Regions from separate parts of the Pseudoalteromonas sp. SANK 73390 genome, predicted to be linked through region 4. Evidence: predicted binding sites of a transcription regulator. Region 4 holds the regulator's gene; each other region holds the start of a gene.
What was found. The regulator sigma-54, encoded in region 4, starts transcription at its own class of promoters, with help from an activator protein. The targets are predictions, from matches to a motif close to GTTGGCACGNNNNTNGNNT.
Positions count from the first base shown of each region.

Region 1: a site for sigma-54 is predicted at 2,170-2,188, ahead of SANK73390_RS10200 (BON domain-containing protein). Genes of this name have one in related genera too.
Region 2: a site for sigma-54 is predicted at 3,007-3,025, ahead of SANK73390_RS16050 (flagellar basal body rod protein FlgF). Genes of this name have one in related genera too.
Region 3: a site for sigma-54 is predicted at 1,892-1,910, ahead of SANK73390_RS01070 (DUF4097 family beta strand repeat-containing protein). Genes of this name have one in related genera too.

Region 1 is NZ_ARPN01000077.1:29-3,536, forward strand. Features, by position in the region: gene SANK73390_RS10180 (hypothetical protein) at 35-223, opposite strand; gene SANK73390_RS10185 (DUF1328 domain-containing protein) at 241-411, opposite strand; gene SANK73390_RS10190 (PA2169 family four-helix-bundle protein) at 438-884, opposite strand; gene SANK73390_RS10195 (mechanosensitive ion channel family protein) at 1,056-1,955, opposite strand; gene SANK73390_RS10200 (BON domain-containing protein) at 2,226-2,792, shown strand; gene SANK73390_RS10205 (outer membrane beta-barrel protein) at 2,906-3,496, shown strand.
Region 2 is NZ_ARPN01000114.1:41,489-46,923, forward strand. Features, by position in the region: gene flgB (flagellar basal body rod protein FlgB) at 1-330, shown strand, start outside; gene flgC (flagellar basal body rod protein FlgC) at 336-770, shown strand; gene SANK73390_RS16040 (flagellar hook assembly protein FlgD) at 785-1,465, shown strand; gene flgE (flagellar hook protein FlgE) at 1,511-2,899, shown strand; gene SANK73390_RS16050 (flagellar basal body rod protein FlgF) at 3,061-3,825, shown strand; gene flgG (flagellar basal-body rod protein FlgG) at 3,844-4,632, shown strand; gene flgH (flagellar basal body L-ring protein FlgH) at 4,648-5,331, shown strand; gene SANK73390_RS16065 (flagellar basal body P-ring protein FlgI) at 5,344-5,435, shown strand, end outside.
Region 3 is NZ_ARPN01000010.1:1,934-7,368, reverse strand. Features, by position in the region: gene SANK73390_RS01075 (ATP-binding cassette domain-containing protein) at 1-556, opposite strand, end outside; gene SANK73390_RS01070 (DUF4097 family beta strand repeat-containing protein) at 834-1,853, opposite strand; gene SANK73390_RS01065 (hypothetical protein) at 2,119-2,508, opposite strand; gene SANK73390_RS01060 (ATP-binding protein) at 3,214-5,435, shown strand, end outside.
Region 4 is NZ_ARPN01000055.1:69,872-75,306, reverse strand. Features, by position in the region: gene lptC (LPS export ABC transporter periplasmic protein LptC) at 1-148, shown strand, start outside; gene lptA (lipopolysaccharide transport periplasmic protein LptA) at 138-665, shown strand; gene lptB (LPS export ABC transporter ATP-binding protein) at 668-1,393, shown strand; gene SANK73390_RS07970 (RNA polymerase factor sigma-54) at 1,450-2,961, shown strand; gene hpf (ribosome hibernation promoting factor) at 2,989-3,276, shown strand; gene ptsN (PTS IIA-like nitrogen regulatory protein PtsN) at 3,279-3,731, shown strand; gene rapZ (RNase adapter RapZ) at 3,750-4,595, shown strand; gene SANK73390_RS07950 (HPr family phosphocarrier protein) at 4,600-4,872, shown strand; gene mgtE (magnesium transporter) at 5,047-5,435, shown strand, end outside.

The DNA of each region.
Region 1 (3,508 bases), on a different contig from region 4:
GGCTTTTTAATAATTCTATTTTGTTTAAAACCGATTAGCAGTTTTCATTCTCAGCTTTAGCGGCTTCTTTAACGTTCTCACAGGCATCTTCAATGGCGTTTTTGCTATCGGTTACCATTTCATCGATTTTTTCACCAGCATCCTCCGCTGGACCGTCTGAACAACCTGCCAGTGCAAGTAAAGCAACAACACCGACGGCTTTTGTTAGATTCATGATATTCATAATGTGCTCCTTTAAGCCTAAGCTTTGGGCTTTTTAACGAGTGAAAAAATAAAAGACAGTACTAAGAATGCGACAAAAATAAAAAATAGTATCTTAGCAATGCTTGCTGCTGCACCTGCGATGCCACCAAACCCTAATACTGCGGCAATAAGGGCAAGTACTAAAAATGTGATTGACCAGCGTAACATGGGGCCTCCTCAAGCCTATTTGGCAATTAGGCTGTAATATCCTGCAATGTTTTCATTTCGTCATGACATGCTTGCATTGTCATGCGTATTTCACGTAGTACGCGTTGGCAGTCTTGTGGCAGTGTTTGCTCAAGTGCGGCGTCTACTTTCTCAAGGACCTTATCTTCCACTTCTTCAAGCTGAGAAATATACGTGTGCTCTTTATCTGTGCTAATTAATGCGATGACTTTGGTATAAGTTTCACGCAGTTCAACACTGAATGCATTGTCGTCTTCAACGTCACCTTTGTCGGCCACAATGAATGGCTGCAATGCGGATACGGCTTTGGTTTTTTCTAGCACATTCATTTCAAAAATGCGCTCAAGTTCAAGGTTGCTGACTTTCTTTTTTGCATCTAAGTAAAATTCAATGCCACCATTAAGTACTTTAATAAGCTCTGCAACGGGTTTTAAATTAAAATCACTGTTCGACATAATGTGCTCCTTCAATTTTAAATATGTGGCAAATGGATAAATCATCATTTGCAATTAATCGTTATACACAGAGGGTGTTGCAGCGTCCGTGCCAGTTTTATTTTTGTTTAAAATCAGTTTGTTATGTTTTTGGTGCGTACTGGCCTTGTAAGTCTTACCGAGTGTATGTAATTACTGCTCACTTGTACTTTGTACATCTTGCAAGGTGGTGCCTCCTTTTGCATTAAAGTCCAATGTGCGAATAGGAAACGGAATTAAAATGTCGTTATCATTGAGGGTTTGATTGATTGTAACAATCGCTTGGTGGCGAATATCCATAAAGTTGCCATCTCCTGGGTAGTCAATCCAAAACCAAACAAGTAGGTCGATGGCGCTGTCACCAAAACCACTGGCATACACGGCGGTTTCTTCTTTGTGTTTAACAAAGTCGAGGTTATTAATGGCTTGCTCAATCACCTCGCGTGCTTGATTAATGTCATCGGCATAAGAAATCCCAACGGGAATTTCTATACGACGCTTTTTGAGGGTGGAGTAATTGAGCAGCTTGTTTCTAAATAGTATTTTATTCGGGGTAACACAAAGTTGACCATAAAAGGTTTCAATTAAGGTGTTGCGTAGATTTATTTGCTTGACTGTGCCCAAGGTGTCATCAGCTTCAATGATATCACCCACTTTAAATGGTTTGCGTACCCCCATGACAACACCAGCAATGAGGTTTTCAGTCATATCTTGAAACGCAAAACCAATAGCAAGACCAATGATACCCGCACCGGCCAACAAGGATGCCACGGCACCAGAGAGCCCCATAATGTCCAAAGCGAAGAAAAAGCCAATGGCAATGACCACTAAACGAATAATAGCAGCTAACAGTCCAGCGACTTGAGTGGAGTGAGAGGCTTTTCTGATAAGCTTGAGTGCCCATTTAGCAATAATGCTGGAGAGAAACAAAAACACCACGAAGATAACAATGGCCACTACCAAGTTAGGGAGGTTTTTAATACTCAGCTCGGCCCAGCTGTCCATCTTTTCATAGATGAGTTGCCAAAATTTTTCTAATGAGAGGTTATTCATTGTGCGCTCGCTATTTAATTAATAATGAGGTGGTGAGGCATTATTTATGCCAGCCGCTTAGATCCACTGCTTTATCGCGTCTGGATGAGTCATGACGGGTTGGGTCTGTAATTTTTGCCTGTAAAAACTACCGTGTTATGAGAAAACTACACATAGGGGGAGCGTGGCGATTGGGGTGGTTAATTATAAGTCATTGAATTTTAGTTATTTTAAATATGGCACACGCCGTGCATTAACTAATTCGTCAAAACAACTTAAAGGAAAATGATTATGAAACGCACTCTACTTACAATGGCATTAGCATCAGCAGTAACTGTAACGTCAGTAAACGCAAAAGATAACGCTTGGGAAAAAGAAGCAAGTGATGCGTGGATTGATGGTAAAGCAGAAGCAACATTGCTTTTCAATACCAACCTAGATTCATTTGATATTAATACCGACGTACACAATGGCGTGGTGGTACTTACTGGTAAGGTTGAACATAACGTTGATAAAAAACTAGCAGAAGAGCTAATCACTGGCATTGATGGTGTGAAAGACGTCGATAACCGCATTAGCCTAGTGAAAGATGTGGACCACAAGACACTCGAAAAAGAGCGTGGTATGGATGAATCAAGCTTTACTGACGCTAAGATTGCCACGGTTATTAAAACACGTCTGTTATTTGATACTGACATTAGCGGTACAGATATTGATGTAGACGTTGAAAACGGCAAAGTAACCCTAACGGGTGATGTAGACTCAGATTCTGAAAAACAACTTGCTATCGCGATTGCGAAAAACGCTGATGATGTAAAGCATGTTGATGACAACCTACGCATTGATAAAGAGTCGTAAGTAATACGGCGCTATCAATTTAACTAAACAGTATTGAGCGCGATTAACCGCGCTCACCTTTTCTATCTATTTTTAAAATAAATATTCTCTGCAAAAAATTAAAAGGAGCCATTATGTTTAATCGCTTTTCTGTGTCATCTATTTCTTTAGCGCTGATTTTGGGTGCATCAAGTGCCTCAGCATTGGCCGCTGACAGTAACTACTTTGACTTTAACGGCGAGCCAAAAGTGTATACGGGTATTGGTTATGGCCAATATTCATTTCAATGGGATGACAAAGAGAACGACACCAGCTTTGATGATGATGCATCTATGCTTAAAGCCTATGTAGGTACGGCGCTAAATGAATACTTTAGTGTTGAATTAGCCTATCAAAATTTTGATGAAGCCAGTGATATAGACAGCAACGCCGAACTTGACGGTGTGTCATTGGCTGCCCGTTTTTCAGCGCCTCTTAACGAGCGTTTTTCATTATATGCAAAAGGCGGTTGGTTAGAGTGGAATGCAGATATTTATGCCACTATTCCTGATGTAGGGCGTATTGGCCGCGAGCTGGACGGCGGCGACTGGTTCTACGGTGCGGGGATTGCCTTTGGCGTAACGCAGAACGTTAATATGCGTCTTGAATATGAACGTTATGAGCTTGATGACCGTATAGACCCCAATATGGATGTGGCATCCGTCTCTGTTGAATACGTTTTCTAAGCCTTTAGAATG
Region 2 (5,435 bases), on a different contig from region 4:
AATATAGCCAATGCTGACACCCCTGGATATAAAGCGAAAGATATTGATTTTGGGCAGGCATTTAAAGCGGCAAAGTCTAGTCAGCAAAGTGGCAACAGCATGGTTCGAACAAACGAAAATCACCTCAGTGGCGGTAGCAAACTGACCGGAGGGGTTGAGTTATTTCGTAATCCAAATCAAACAGATACAGGTGATGGTAACTCGGTTGATGTACAAGTGGAACGAAACTTGTATGTACAAAACTCATTAGAGTACCAAGCTAGTTTGCGATTTCTATCTGGTAAGTTTAAGGGCTTGAAAAAAGCCATTGGTAGTCAAGGTCAAGGGTAATTACTATGAGTTTATATAACGTATTTGATATAGCAGGTTCAGGTATGAGTGCTCAGAACATTCGCCTGAATACGACTGCCAGTAACATTTCAAACGCAAATAGTGTCAGTTCGAGTCAGGATAAAGTTTACCGAGCTCGTCATCCAGTATTTGCCGCTGAGTTAACTAAGGCGTCTTCTATACAAGACCCAACCAGTTTAGGAGCGTCAGTTGGGGTTAAGGTATTGGGAGTAGTAGAAAGCGATAAGCCTCTACAAGTTGAATATAATCCTAATCACCCAAGTGCAGATAAGGATGGTTACATCTATAAGCCAAATGTGAATGTGGTTGAAGAGATGACGAATATGATCTCAGCATCACGCTCATATCAAACTAATGTACAAGTAGCAGACGCTGCTAAGCAAATGCTTAGCAAAACCTTACTGCTTGGTCAGCGCTAACGGGAGTATAGCTGATGAGTAATGATATTAATGCGGCATCACCTTCAACATATATGGATTCTCTTCGTTGGTCTGAGCAAAAGAAACCAGAAGAGAAAAGTGATGAGTTAACTCAGGAAGACTTCTTTTCATTGTTAACTCAACAGTTGTCTTTTCAAGACCCAAGTAAGCCTGCTGATAACGATCAAATGATCGCGCAAATGACTAACTTTACTATGGCTGAAGGTATTTCAAATCTCAATAGTAAGTTTGAGCAACTATCTGCGTCAATGACCTCTAATTCGGCACTGCAAGCTTCAACTTTAGTTGGTAAAAAGGCGTTACTAGAGTCTGATACAATTGAGTTTGGGTCTGATGGATTATCTAAAGGTTCAGTCATTGCTCAGTCACCTGTAGAGAAGTTAACTATTAGCATTTATGACGATACAAATCAGCTTGTTAGACAAATTGACTTAGGTAGTAAGCCTGCAGGTGCTGTTCGCTTTGAATGGGATGGAAAGAACTCCGATGGCACAACAATGCCTGAAGGTGAATATTCAGTAAAAGCTGAGGGCAGTGTTAATGGGCAGTTTTCTAGTTTACCCATGGCAACATTTAAAAATATTGACAGTGTTAATATAAATGGCGCCAATGGCATCATTATTAATACTAAAGCGGGTGCAGTGAGACTCACTGATGTCGCCGAAATAGCATAAATATTTAAGTAACAGATTTAACCTTAAGTAAATAGAGGTGAGAACATGAGTTTCAATATAGCACTAACCGGTTTAGCAGCGGCCCAAAAAGATTTGGATACGACTGCAAATAACATCGCTAATGTAAATACCACAGGCTTTAAAGAGTCTAGGGCTGAGTTTTCTGACGTATATGCAGCATCTGTATTCAGTGCGGGTGCCACTAAAAATGGTGATGGTGCACAAACAACGATGGTTGCGCAACAATTTCACCAAGGGTCTTTAAAGTTTACACAAAACTCTTTAGATTTGGCCATTACGGGTGAAGGATATTTTGCCACCAGTGAAGATTTAAGCTCGCAAGATTATGCTTACACGCGAGCAGGGGCTTTCAAGTTAAATAAAGATAACTTTATTGTTGACTCCAAAGGTAATTTTTTACAAGGTTTTCCAGTTGATGCAAGTACTGGTGATACTACATCAGTGAGCTTAAGTACCTCAACGGCGTTGCAAATTCCTGATGCATCAGGGTCACCGCGTGCCACTAATAATGTCTATACATCATTTAATCTAGACTCACGGGCCTCGGTTCCTACGCTGGCTTTTGACCCAAATCAGTCAGCGTCGTATAATTCATCAACCTCTACTACATTATACGACTCACTAGGTGAGCCGCATGTTATGCAGCTATTTTTTAGAAAAACAGCCGACAATGACTGGAGTGTTTATGCCACCATGGATGGTAAACAGTTTAACCATCGAGGTGATGAAGTTGAAGCTGTAACGCCTGTGGCTAGTACACCTATTTCTATGTTTCGTTTTGACTCAAGCGGTTTACCTAGCGCAACAGTCGCTGACCCGCTTGCAGCACCACCCCTTTATAATGCAGTGGCACCGGGCACGACTTTTAATGCATTGACAATACCAGGCTTGGTGGCTGGCGGTAATCCAGGGTTGTCTGAACTACTAGGCAATGGCGCGACTTTTCCTAACGATGTAATTGTCAATTGGCGTGATGAGGCTAACACCACGAATAAGCTGCCAACGCAATACGCAAGTCGTTTTGAAGTAAAAGCATTGGAACAAGATGGCGCAACGGTTGGCAGATTAGCAGGCATTGATATTGGCGCTGATGGTAAAATTGTGGCGTCATACAGTAATGGCGATTCTACTTTCTTGGGTCAAGTTGCTATGGTTCGTTTTTCCAATTCTCAAGGCCTACAGCAAGTAGGAAATACGTCTTGGAAAAAGAGTCTAACCTCTGGTGAGCCAATTGCAGGAGAGCCAGCTTCTGGAACTTTAGGTACAATTAACTCATCTGCATTAGAGCAGTCAAATGTTAATTTAACCAATGAGTTGGTTGACTTGATCAGTGCACAACGTAACTTTCAGGCTAACTCTCGAGCACTTGAAGTTAACTCAACCATTCAACAAAACATCTTACAGATCCGATAGGTTCAGTTTGATAAAAAAGCCGCAATTTTTTGCGGCTTTTTTGTGGTCATATCTTTTCTATATTTCCGTCATATCTTTGGCAGTTCTTATTATATTGGCTGTGTTTTTCTGGCACTAAAATTGCTTTATTCATTATATGAAAAATTATTTAGGCCAGAACGATGGATAAAATGCTATATGTGGCGATGTCCGGTGCTAAGCAGAATTTGCGAGGTGTGGCGATAAAAGCCAATAATCTTGCCAATGCCAATACGACTGGTTTCAAAGCCGACTTTGCGCAAGCGCGTTCTATGCAAGCTTTCGGTGAAGGTTTACCAACACGTGTTTTTGCGATGCAAGAACGCCCTGGTACTAATATGACAGCAGGCCCTGTTGTAGAAACTGGTAGAGATTTAGATATATCCGTTGCACAAAAAACGTGGATCAGCGTAATGGATGAAAGTGGAAATGAAGCATACACCAAAGTAGGTAATTTTAATATTCGTGCAGATGGGGCATTGATCACCAGTCATGGACGTCAAGTTGTTGGCGAAGGTGGGCCAATTATCTTGCCAGTACCTGTTGATAAAGTGATATTTAGTGATGATGGCTCAATTCAAATTCGTCCTCAAGGCGCACCCGCTAATTTTATGGAAGTGGTAGATCGCTTAAAAATTATTGAAGCAGACAATAGCCAATTAGAAAAAGGCAATGACGGTTTGTTCAGGCCAAAAGAAGAAACACTGGTGAATGGTTTGTGTGGGTTTTGCGATATTTCGCCAACTGCACGAGTCATGAGCGGCACGTTAGAGCGTTCTAACGTAAATCCCGTGCATGAGATGGTTGATTTAATCAATCATCAACGCCAGTTTGAAATGCAAATGAAACTAATGAAAACAGCGGAAGAGATAGACGAGCGTCACGTGTCTCTACTGCGTATCGTCTAACCAAGTGAGGTAGATATTATGAACCCAGCATTGTGGATCAGTAAAACAGGCTTAGACGCCCAGCAAACTGACATAGCCGTTATTTCCAACAATTTAGCGAATGCGAGCACAGTTGGATACAAAAAAAGCCGTGCTATATTTGAAGATTTACTTTATCAAAATATTAATCAACCTGGCGGCCGATCCTCTCAAGATACCGAGCTGCCCTCTGGTTTGATGCTAGGTGCGGGCTCTAAAGTGGTAGCAAACCAAAAGAACTTCTCACAAGGTAATATGCTTAGTACTGAGAACTCGTTAGATTGGATGATACAAGGGCCTGGTTTTTTTGAAATTCAAATGCCAGATGGCACAACCGCTTATTCGCGTAATGGTCAGTTTACCACAGACGAAGAAGGGCGAGTTGTTACTCCTGGTGCTGGCTTTCCTATTCAGCCACAAATGAATATCCCTGATGATGCACAATCAGTGACGGTGTCACAAGATGGTGAAGTGTCTGTGGCAATCGCGGGTCAGGCAGAGAATGTGGTTATAGGGCAGTTGGTCATTAGCGACTTTATTAACCCATCAGGTTTAGAACCAATCGGGCAAAACTTGTATACCGAAACTGCTGTAAGTGGTGCACCGGTACAAGGTAATCCGAGTGTTGACGGTTTAGGCTCAATCGTGCAAGGCGCATTAGAGACATCTAATGTAAATGTAACGGAAGAGTTAGTTAATTTGATTGAAACTCAGCGAGTTTATGAAATGAACTCAAAGGTTATTTCAGCAGTAGATGAAATGCTAAGTTACATCAATCAACAGTTATAATTTTTAGGGGGCAGTATGCGTGATTTTAGCTTAGCAATTTTGGTAACCGTTTTACTTTCAGGATGCGTGTCAACACAAAACGCTGATGTGCAAAGAGATGACCCATACTATGCGCCAATGTATCCAGAACAACAAGCCGATCCTATTGTGGCAACAGGTTCGCTATTCAGTCAGCACCTTTCTAATGATTTATACTCTGATAAGAAGGCACTGCGTACAGGCGATATTATTACTGTCGTACTGAGAGAGTCTACACAGGCATCAAAGGCTGCTAATAATCAAACAGACAAAGAAACCGATGCTTCTCTTAACCCTGTGACTGGATTGGGTGGTTCTGCTATTAATATAGGTAAAGAGAGCCTTCAGTTTGGTTTGGAATCAGAGTCTTCATTTAAAGGAGATAGTCAAGCAAATCAGTCAAATAGCCTAGTTGGTAACATTTCAGTCAATGTGATGAGAGTTTTACCTAATGGTAACTTAGTGATTAGAGGCGAAAAGTGGTTAACGCTTAATACGGGTGAAGAGTTTATTAGGCTAGAAGGTTTGGTTAGGGCTGCGGATGTAAATGCTGACAATACAGTGCAGTCGAACAGAATTGCTAACGCGAGAATCCAATATTCGGGCAAAGGCCAGCATCAAGAAACACAAAGCGCTGGGTGGTTGGCTCGTTTCTTTATGAGTACATTACTGCCATTTTAAAAGGTAAAGACGATGAAAATGTTTCTTATAGTATGTGTTGTACTAGGTAGTTTGTTCTCACAGTGTGTACGTGCCGAACGAGTAAAAGACGTTAGTATGGTTGA
Region 3 (5,435 bases), on a different contig from region 4:
TGTTAAGTTGTTCAATTAGCCATGCTTGTCCTTTTGCATCTAAATGGTTTGAAGGTTCATCTAAAATAAGCAACTGCGCTTGACTATTAAACAACTGCCATAACCGCAACCTTGCCAATTGCCCGCCACTTAGCGTGTTACAAGGTAAATGCGGGTTATTGGGTAAACCAAGAGTGTTTAGTTGCGTTGATAATTGTTCAGGCAATTGCCATCGTTCAGCGACTAAATCAAATAAGTGTTGCTCGCATTGGCCTTGTGCAATCAAATCTAGAGCTTGTAGGGTTTTTTCGTATCCTAAAAATTGCGCTACAGTGATATCACTATTAATAAAATGCACAGGCTCTTGGCTAAACATGTCAGCCTGAGCCATAAGCTCCACAGAGCCTTGGCTAGGTTGCAATTGTTTGGCAAGCAGTTGGGCTAATATGGACTTACCAACCCCATTTTTGCCAACAATGCCTGTACGTTGGTGCGAAATGGTACAGTTTAGGTTGTTAAATACTGTGTTGCCGTTACAAAATTGATAACTTAAATTATGGGCGTGCAAAATGTGCATTATGCCTCCTAATAAACAGGGGGCGGCAAGCGGGCTGAGTGGTTAGTCAGCTAAAAAGCAAACAAAAATAATATAAAGAGGTATAAACGCAAAGCCACGCTCACTAACCCTGTAGTCCAAAAAAAATGATAAATGGATAACAGGCATTAGTTGTTCATGATGGCGTTTACTCCAATAATAATGAGGGTGATCAGTGTAGTGTGTTGTAACAAAAAATAAAGAGGTAAACAATACCACTATTTACCTCTATCTGCTTTGGTATTATTAAGCTTAATACTTAGTCAATTTTTACGCCGTTTTTAATGTTATCAACGCGTAAGTTACCTGAGCTGTCGCTTTCAATAATAAGGTTAAGCGCACCATTAACATCAATATCACCTGCTTCGTCGTTGATAGTTACACTGCCAGTTACGTTATTAACCGACAAGTTGCCACTGCCATCATTTATGCTAACGTCGCCTTTGCTATTATTAATTTTCAAGTAGCCGGCATCATCTTTAATTGTAATGTTGTTACCCCCATCTACTAATATGTTTCCAGACTCATCCTCTATCGTAATATCACCAAGTATTTTGGCTAAGGTAATATCTCCAGCGTCGTCACGAATATTGAGCATTTGGCCACCAGTAATATTAATATCACCAGAGTCATCTTCAATGTTTATGTTTTTTTCAATGCCAGAGAGGTTAATGTCACCTGCGTCATCAGTTAGGGTAAGCTGTTTGCCACCAGTAATGTTAATATCACCAGAGCCATCTTCAATCATTAGCATACCGGTCGCATTTGTGAGCGAAATAATGCCCGAACTATCGTCGATGGAGATGTTTTTACCGCCATTAATATTGATATCACCTGAGCCATCGTCAATTTGAATATCTTCTTTTAAACCATTAATACTTATGCTGCCAGAGGAGTCGTCTAACTTTAAAGCAAGAGTTTCTGGCAGTGTGATTGTCATATCAATACGAGGGCTTGAGTTAACAAAGCCTACCATCACTTTTGAGTCTATTTCCGCAACCAATATGGCTTCGTTGCCTTGTTGCTCAAGGGTAAAAGTAAATTCATTTGGCTTTATGGTGTAAATATCAGCATTGGCTGTAATTTCGGTCGCTGTTGCGCTGCCAATAATTTTTAAATCGCCTGCATTTGTGCGAGCAGATAAGGTTTTTAAATTGTGTGCAGATAGCTGTAATTGGCGCTGTACATGTTCTTTTGCATCGGCTGAAGCCGTATTTATGTGCACAACGCAACCGCTTAAAATAATGGCGGATACGATAGGAGTAATGAGTTTTAACATGAGATATCCCAATTTATTGTTATAGAGTTGCTCGAGAATAGCAAACAGAGTGCCAGTTTGTTACCTATTGTTTTATTTAAATTTTTTCTTTTTTAATGCTAAGTGTTTTGCGACTTTAATCAAAATCGTAATTTATTAGTTAACTTAACCATTAATTGGACGTATGCGCTAACAAAAAGGTTGGAACTGAGGAAGTAATTTTAGTTGCAATAAATCAGATGGGTATATGAGGCGGTATTTCCACCTCATATTTTCACTTTAAAATTTAGTAAACCGTGAAGTAGCTTACATTTACATCACCTTCATGGTAAAGGTAATTGGTTTGATGATAATGAATATCGATGACTACACTGGCATAGTCTGTACGCAGCGACATATTGTTAGGGTCGGTAGGTATTGAGTAATAACACTGTGCTTGAGCAAACAAATACACCTGTTCACTGGGCTGTGCAAAATAATAAACTGGGTTCTGCTCACAACCTTGCAGCTCATATCCTGTATTACTTAGTTGTGCTTTAACCACTTGGTATGTGCGACCATATTCTAATACTTCTTGCGTAGAAAAATAGCCTGATGAAAGATCAGGTGCAGCTAAAGATACGAAGCTAGCAGATGAAATTAGACCTGCAATCGCGGTTAACAGTAATTTTTTCACAAAGAAATCCTTCTAGTTTAAAAGTAATAAATGCCCAAATGGCGGGTGTATCCTAACGCTAAAACTTAACTTTGCACGTTAAATTTCGATGACAGTTTAACGACGGTTTTATTTTTTAAAATTGATTTAAATCAATGATTAAATAGATTTTTATACTGTCAACATTAGGTTCCGACTGTAAAGTTTATGAGGGTTTTAAAGGAAGGAGTATATTAGTTTTTTCGGTGGAATTTATTATAATTTGATACTACTGTATTAGGTTTTTTTATTTGTTTATTTTTGTTTTGTTGTATTATTTTTGCGCACTCTGTTGTGTTTTTTAATCTAATTAAAAAGTGCTAATTTTTGTTTCCTTCGGGAACTAAAACTTGCTTAATCTAGAGTGATGTAATCGCGATTTGAGGTTTGTAACTTCGTTTACTAACATCAGTTGTGGATAAGAGAGTTTATCCAGTAATGTTATTTTTTATTCTAGATGTTGATTTTACTTGGAATAGTAGGCAGTGACTGCAGTAATTGTTTTGATATTGAACACAAAATCATCATTGGATTGTAAGCCGTGCCAGTTAACAAAGTATTACTATTTCAAAGCCTGCACCTAAGCCCAAGTTAATTAATAAAATAAAGTAAGGGCATAGTTTGCATCTAGTGCTTCTATTAGTCTTCGACTAAACTCAATGCACCGACACTATTATAAAAGCCAATATGCGTTTAAAAAGCCGTTTGATCAGTGTATTTTTATTTTGCTCATTACTGCCACTATTATTTGTCTTTGCTTTAACAATCAATCATACCAGCAGTCAAGCTAAGCAACTTAGCGTTAAAGCAATACAAGCGCAGGTACAAAATGGCGCAATGGTTTTTGACCGTTATTTCAGCCAGCGAAAAGCAGAGCTGGCTGTAATGGCTAGTGATTTGCGCGTACAAAGTATGCAATTTAGCCAAATGCAGGACTATTTAGCAGCCCATAAAGCGCGCAGTAATGGTGTATATGAAAAGTTCATTATTGGTGAGTTAGATGGCAGCTTTTATAATACTGAAGGCGGCAATCCAGCACAGGAACTACGCCGCACATTTGATGATAATGACCCAAATTCACCTAGAAAAAACATAATGCAGCGTGACTACTGGCAAACTACAGTAGCCAACAATACTGAACAAAAGCCGCTGATCTATGTTTCTGAACCAATGATCTCCTATACCACGGGTGTAAAACAAATGGTGATCAGCAGCAGTATTATTAATCAACAAAATAAGTTGGTGGGGTTACTTGCAGGTAGTATCCCATGGCGAGAGATTGACCGGCTTAGCCATGTTGTTAAGCAGCAACTAGAAGATTCTTTTACTGACCAAGCGCGTGTGATGATTATTTCTGCAAGTGGGGCTTATATTTATCACTGGGATAAGAGCAAAGTTATTCATTTAGAATCTAAAAATGGAGAATTTGTGATCAATGACTTGGGTGAGCGAGAAGCAAAAAAACAGTATATTTCTCAACATGAGAACCCGGCATTAAAAGCGATAGGTATTAGGATGCTCGCAGGCCACAACGGGTATGAAATACTACCAAAGGGGGCTGAGGGTCAAATGGAGCATGTGTTTTTTGCACCAATAAATGCCGCAGGCTATAGCATTGCGATGGTGCTGCCAGATGATGTGATGTTTGCACAAGTTCAGGCTTTATATGGGCAGCTTTGGCTAATATTTGTAGTTGTTTTGTTGGTGGTACTTTTAATTGCGCTGTGGTTATCAACAAAGCTCTATACGCCTATTAAAGAACTGACTCGTGCGGCGCAACAGCTATCATCTGGTCAATATGATTACCCACTAGGCTTTTATAATAATGATGAAATAGGAGACTTAACTCGGGCATTTAATCATATGCGCAAAGAGCTGCAACAGCGAGAGCACACGTTAGAGAAGCGAGTGCTTGCTCGTACCCAAAAACTAAAAAGCGCGCAGGAATTAGCACAGCAAGCACTACGTGTTAAAAGCCAATTTTTGGCTAATATGAGTCATGAAATTCGCACTCCTATGAATGGCATTCTAGGCACTTTAGAACTATTAAAAGACAGTGATGAGTTAAATAAGGAGCAAACTCATTTGTTAAGAGTATGCACTCAGTCAGGTCATCATTTGTTGGGCGTTATTAATAGTATTTTGGATTTATCTAAACTAGAAGAAGGTCAAGCTTGCGCACAATACAGCGACTTTTCATTTATTGAATTGGTTAACGATATTAAAAATATGCTCACTCCACTGGCTGATGAAAAACACCTTGATTTGCAAATGAGCGTTGCTGCTAACGTACCGTCTATGCTGGTAAGTGATTCTACCCGCTTGCGGCAAGTGTTAATTAATGTGTTGGGCAATGCCATTAAATTTACACAACACGGTAGTGTTTTTTTAGCTTTTGAATATCAAGTTAATAATAAACAAGAAAATGAACTACAGATAACAATATCCGATACCGGTATTGGAATTGCTGAAGATGATTTAAAACAGATATTTGAGCCATTTAGACAAGCACAAGGCAGCGCTGCCAGTCAGTTTGAAGGAACGGGGCTTGGGCTTAGTTTATGTAAAGAACTGCTTACTTTGCTTGGAGGAGCAATTGATATTGAGTCTGAGGTTGGCAAAGGAACTCGGGTGTTTATTACGGTGCCCGTAAAAGAGAGTAATAAAGAAAAAGCACAAAATGAAAAGCATGATACTCGATTGCCTAATGAGTTAAGTGGGCATGTGTTACTCGCTGAGGACAATGATATAAATATCATGGTGGTAACAGCCATGCTGGTAAAGTTGGGGCTTGAAGTGAGCACTGCTAAAGATGGTATGTTAGCACTTGAGTTGTTGGAACAAGGAGAGTTTGATGTGGTGCTAATGGATGTATATATGCCAAATTTAAATGGCCTAGAGACAGCAAA
Region 4 (5,435 bases):
AATAGACGAACGACTGATGCAATCTGAAAGGCCTGTAGAGATTACAGGCCCTAGTTTAAAAATTAACGGCAAAGGGCTTTATGCTGATTTAAACACGGATATCATTGAACTTATAAACCATACTCGAACTATTTATTATGACCAATAAACTATGTATTACCGCTATGCTTGTTGGATTGTTATTTTGCCAACCAAGCATCGCAAAACAAAACGACTTTGCAAATGAAGTTTCTATCAAAGCAGGCAAGCAACAGGCTCAGCTCAAGACCAATATTGGTATATTTGAAAAAAACGTAGAGATCATTCACGGCAAACGTAAAATTAATGCTGATAGACTTGAAGTTCACCGGCGCGAAGAGCTTGGGGACAACAAACAACTGTTAGTTGCTACAGGCTCTCCAGCTCAGTTTTCAGAACAACAAGCTGACGGTACCAAGTTAACTGCCAGCGCACAAGAAATTCGCTATGATGTTGCTAATCGTACTTTAGTGATTAAAGGGGATGCCTCGATTAATCAAGCTGGGCAAATTATTCAAGCTCAGTCTATTACCTACGATATGGATAAACAACTGATAAGTGCCGAAAGAGGTGAGCAAGATAACGCGCGCGTACACACCATACTCGTACCAGAAAAAACACCTAAAAAAGCGGGTCAAGGTAATTAAATATGAGTGTATTAACAGCAACTGCTCTGGCAAAAAGTTACAAAGACCGACAAGTTGTTAAAAACGTCAGCCTTAGTGTTGAAGCAGGTAGTATTGTTGGCCTTCTTGGTCCCAATGGAGCAGGAAAAACCACCAGCTTTTACATGATTGTAGGTCTCGTGCCAAGCGATAATGGCACCGTGTGCATCAACGATCATGACATTACACTATTGCCAATGCATAACCGAGCACGTTTAGGCATTGGCTATTTACCTCAAGAGTCATCAATTTTTAGAAAGCTCACGGTATATCAAAATTTAATGGCGATTTTGGAAACTCGCAACTCACTGAATAAGATAGCCCGTGAGCAAATTTTAAATGAACTACTGGATGAGTTTAACATTCAACACATTCGCGATAGCTTAGGTATGGCACTGTCAGGCGGAGAACGCAGAAGAGTAGAAATTGCTCGCGCTTTAGCCGCAAATCCTAAATTTATCCTTTTAGATGAGCCTTTTGCTGGTGTTGATCCCATTTCAGTGTTAGATATAAAGAAAATTATCGAACATTTAAAAAATAGAGGTATTGGTGTGTTAATCACCGATCACAATGTTCGTGAAACTCTTGATGTATGTGAAAAAGCTTATATTGTCTCACATGGTGAATTAATCGCCTCTGGTACTCCTGAACATGTTTTAGCAGATCAAACTGTCAGAGATGTCTACCTAGGTGAACAATTCAAGCTATAGTTAATGTACGTTTAGTCACAATAATAATAGAAAACCAGAAGGATTGTTAAAGGTAGATGAGGCAATCGTTACAGCTGCGCATGGGGCAGCAACTTACCATGACACCACAGTTACAGCAGGCTATTCGCTTGCTGCAACTAAGCACGTTGGATCTACAGCAAGAGATCCAAGAAGCTCTTGATAGCAACCCGCTTCTTGAAGTAGATGAGTCAGAGCCAGAATCTGATGCGCAAAACAGTGCCCAAGATAAAAATGGTAAAGATGAAAACCAAGAGGACACGCATTTAGACAGTCAAGATATCGAGCCTGTAAGTGACTACGAAATAGATTCGGATGCCGCACTAAGTAAAGAGACCGTGAGCGACGACCTCGCTATGGATGTGACATGGGATGAGTACATGAGTGCAGCTCCTGCTGCCAGTAGTGGACCCATGCCTGAAGACGAGACTATTTATCAAGGTGAGACGACGGAAACGCTTCATGAATATTTAATGTGGCAGCTCGAATTAACGCCTTTTAGCCCAACAGATCGCGGCATCGCAGTCGCTATTGTAGAAGCCATAGACGAAAACGGTACATTCACCTTAAGTACCGAAGATCTCTTAGAGAGCTTGAATGATGGCAACAGTGGCGAACATATTGAATTAGATGAAGTAGAAGCCGTATTAAAACGAATTCAACTTTTTGATCCTATTGGCATTGGCGCTCGCTCACTACAAGAGTGCTTGTGTATTCAGCTCAATCAATTTGACCCGCATACAACTCCTTGGTTGAGCGAAACTAAAATGATCCTCAATGAGCACATTGAGCTACTTGCAAGTCGCGACTATCGGACCTTGATGAAAAAAACCAAGCTCAAAGAGACTGAGCTCAAGGAGATCGTAACATTAATTCACACTCTTAACCCAAAACCTGCGGCAAGCATTATTCGTGAAGAGTCTGAATATGTCATTCCTGATGTATCAGTTAAGAAGATAAAAGGCCGCTGGGTAGTTGAGCTAAATCCGGAGTGCATGCCTAAAATTCGTGTTAACAATCAATATGCTGCAATGTCTCGCTCAGTGAAATCCAGCACAGATAGTCAATTCATTCGCTCTCATTTACAAGAAGCAAAGTGGTTTATTAAAAGCTTAGAAAGCAGAAATGAAACATTAATGAAAGTTACTAATTGCATTGTCCAACAACAACAGGCATTCTTTGAACATGGCCCTGAGGCAATGAGACCCATGGTGTTAAATGATGTTGCAGAAATGGTTGAAATGCACGAGTCCACCATTTCACGAGTGACCACACAAAAATATATGCACACACCTAGAGGCATTTTTGAGTTGAAGTATTTCTTCTCAAGTCATGTTAGTACTGAAAATGGAGGTGAGTGCTCGTCCACAGCAATCAGAGCACTAATCAAAAAGCTAATTGCTGCAGAAAATACTGCTAAGCCATTAAGCGACAGTAAAATAGCAGATATATTAGCGGAGCAAGGAATTAAGGTGGCCCGACGCACCATAGCAAAATATCGGGAGTCGTTAGCCATTCCACCGTCAAATCAGCGTAAAAGCTTGATTTAGGCGTATTACCTAAGAAGGAAAATGCTTATGCAACTAAATTTAACTGGTCGTCATGTAGAAATAACCGATGCATTAAGAGACTATGTCAACAACAAGTTTGCAAAGTTAGAAAGGCATTTTGATCATATAAACAATGTACATGTGATCTTAGATGTTGAAAAGCTAGTACAAAAAGCAGAGGCGACATTGCACGTTAATGGCGGAGAGCTTTTTGCCTCGACAGAACATCAGGACATGTATGCTGCGATCGACGGCCTAATTAATAAGCTAGATCGTCAGGTAATTAAGCACAAAGAGAAGCTAATTCGACATTAATTATGAAATTAAGCTCGATAATCAATAAGGACTGTAGCAAAGCTGCGGTCCTTTTTAATAGCAAAAAACGTATACTCGAATACATTAGCGAGTTAGCGCACGAACAGCTACCCAATTTAAATCAGCACGATATCCTTAGCGCATTAATGGCCCGGGAGAAACTCGGCAGTACAGGTATAGGTAAAGGGATTGCCCTGCCCCATGGTCGGATAATAGGTCTTGAAGTCGTGACAGCTTTACTATTAGTCAATCAACAAGGGGTTGAATTTGATGCCATTGATAATCGGCCTGTTGATATATTTCTTGCTTTAATTGTGCCTGATGGCGATAACGAACAACATTTAAAAACTTTGTCATCGATAGCTCAGCAGCTAAACAATAAAGAATTTTGTAAACAGCTAAGGAACGCTAGCAATGACGAGGAACTTTATGCCATTATTGCCTCAGCAGACTAGGTTATTAAGAGAAGCATAATGGAATTAATCATCATCAGCGGTCGCTCTGGTTCAGGCAAGTCAGTTGCACTTCGTGTATTAGAAGATTTAGGGTATTATTGCGTTGATAATATCCCAGTCAATTTATTACCGTCCTTAGTACGTAGTGTCTCTGATAACTACGATAAAATCGCTGTAAGCATTGATGTAAGAAATCTGCCAAAAGAGCAACAAGACTTTAATGATATTTTAGAATATTTGCCAGGTTTTGCTAACCCAATGCTGTTCTATCTAGACAGCGATGATAATACGCTCATACGACGCTTTTCTGAAACGCGTCGTTTGCATCCATTATCAGTGAATGACTTACCCCTAGATTTAGCAATACAAGAAGAAAAACGACTGCTAGATGTGCTAACTACACGTGCCGATGTGCTCATAGACACAACTGATTTAAGCGTACACCAGTTGGCTGAAACCATTCGTGAGCGTATTTTAGGAAAAAAAGATAAGCAACTAATCGTTACTTTCCAATCTTTTGGGTTTAAACATGGCATACCCAAAGAAGCTGATTATGTCTTTGACGCGCGCTTTTTACCCAACCCACATTGGGAACCTGAGCTAAAACCCTTAACAGGCTTAGACCAACCAGTTAAAGACTATCTGGCTAGTCATAGCATCGTGCAAAAATTCACATGGCAAATTCAAACTTTTGTGCAAACTTGGTTACCCCACTTAGAGCGAAATAATCGCAGCTATTTAACCATTGCGATCGGATGCACAGGTGGACAACACCGTTCGGTTTATTTGGCACAAACGATTGGTGAAAGCTTTGCGCGAACTCATCCTAATATTAAAATTCGCCACAGAGAGCAAGATAATTAACCTTATGCGTTGTGAAGACACCTTTTTAATTCAAAATAAATGTGGTTTACATGCAAGAGCCGCATCTGTACTCGCTCAACTTGCTATAAAGTTTGATGCTCAGATAACCCTATATCAAGATGACAAATCAGCAGATGGCAATAGTGTGCTCGCATTGCTTTTGTTAGAAAGCAGTCAAGGCAAAGAAGTTAAAGTGGTATGTGATGGTCCAGATGCCAAAGGTGCGTTACACGCAATTGGTGAGCTGATCGCACAAAAGTTTTATGAACAAGAATAAGTTAGCTAATCAAGTTCAGTAATTAAAATTTTCTCAGAGCTTGGTAAGGTACGCGTATTTACGTTAAACTCTTAGTCATGCACTGCGCCTAAATTTCTAAATCATACCCTAGCTGGCTCTTCAGCTTTTCTTTTAGGCAGACATTAAAAACATAAAAATAATTGAAGGAAGCCTATGCCTGAAGCTCTTGAACAAGACTACACACTACAACAACTGCAACAAGTAACGCAGGCATTAAATAGTGGACAATTTGTTCAAGTCAGGCGTACTTTAGCGGAAACAGCACCGTGTGATACGGCTTTACTACTCGAATCGTCTCCACACAAAGTGCGCCGTCAATTATGGCAGCTTGTAGACCCTGATATTCAAGGGGATGTACTCGAAGAGCTATCAGAAGATGTGCGTTTGAGCATTATTGTTCAAATGGAACCTGAGCTTATCGCCGCGGCAACCGAGGACATGGATGACGATGATCTCGGTGAAGTACTTCGTAGTCTACCTGATACAGTCTATCAAGACGTAGTCGGTGCCATGGATGCTCAAGATAGAGAGCGTGCAACGCA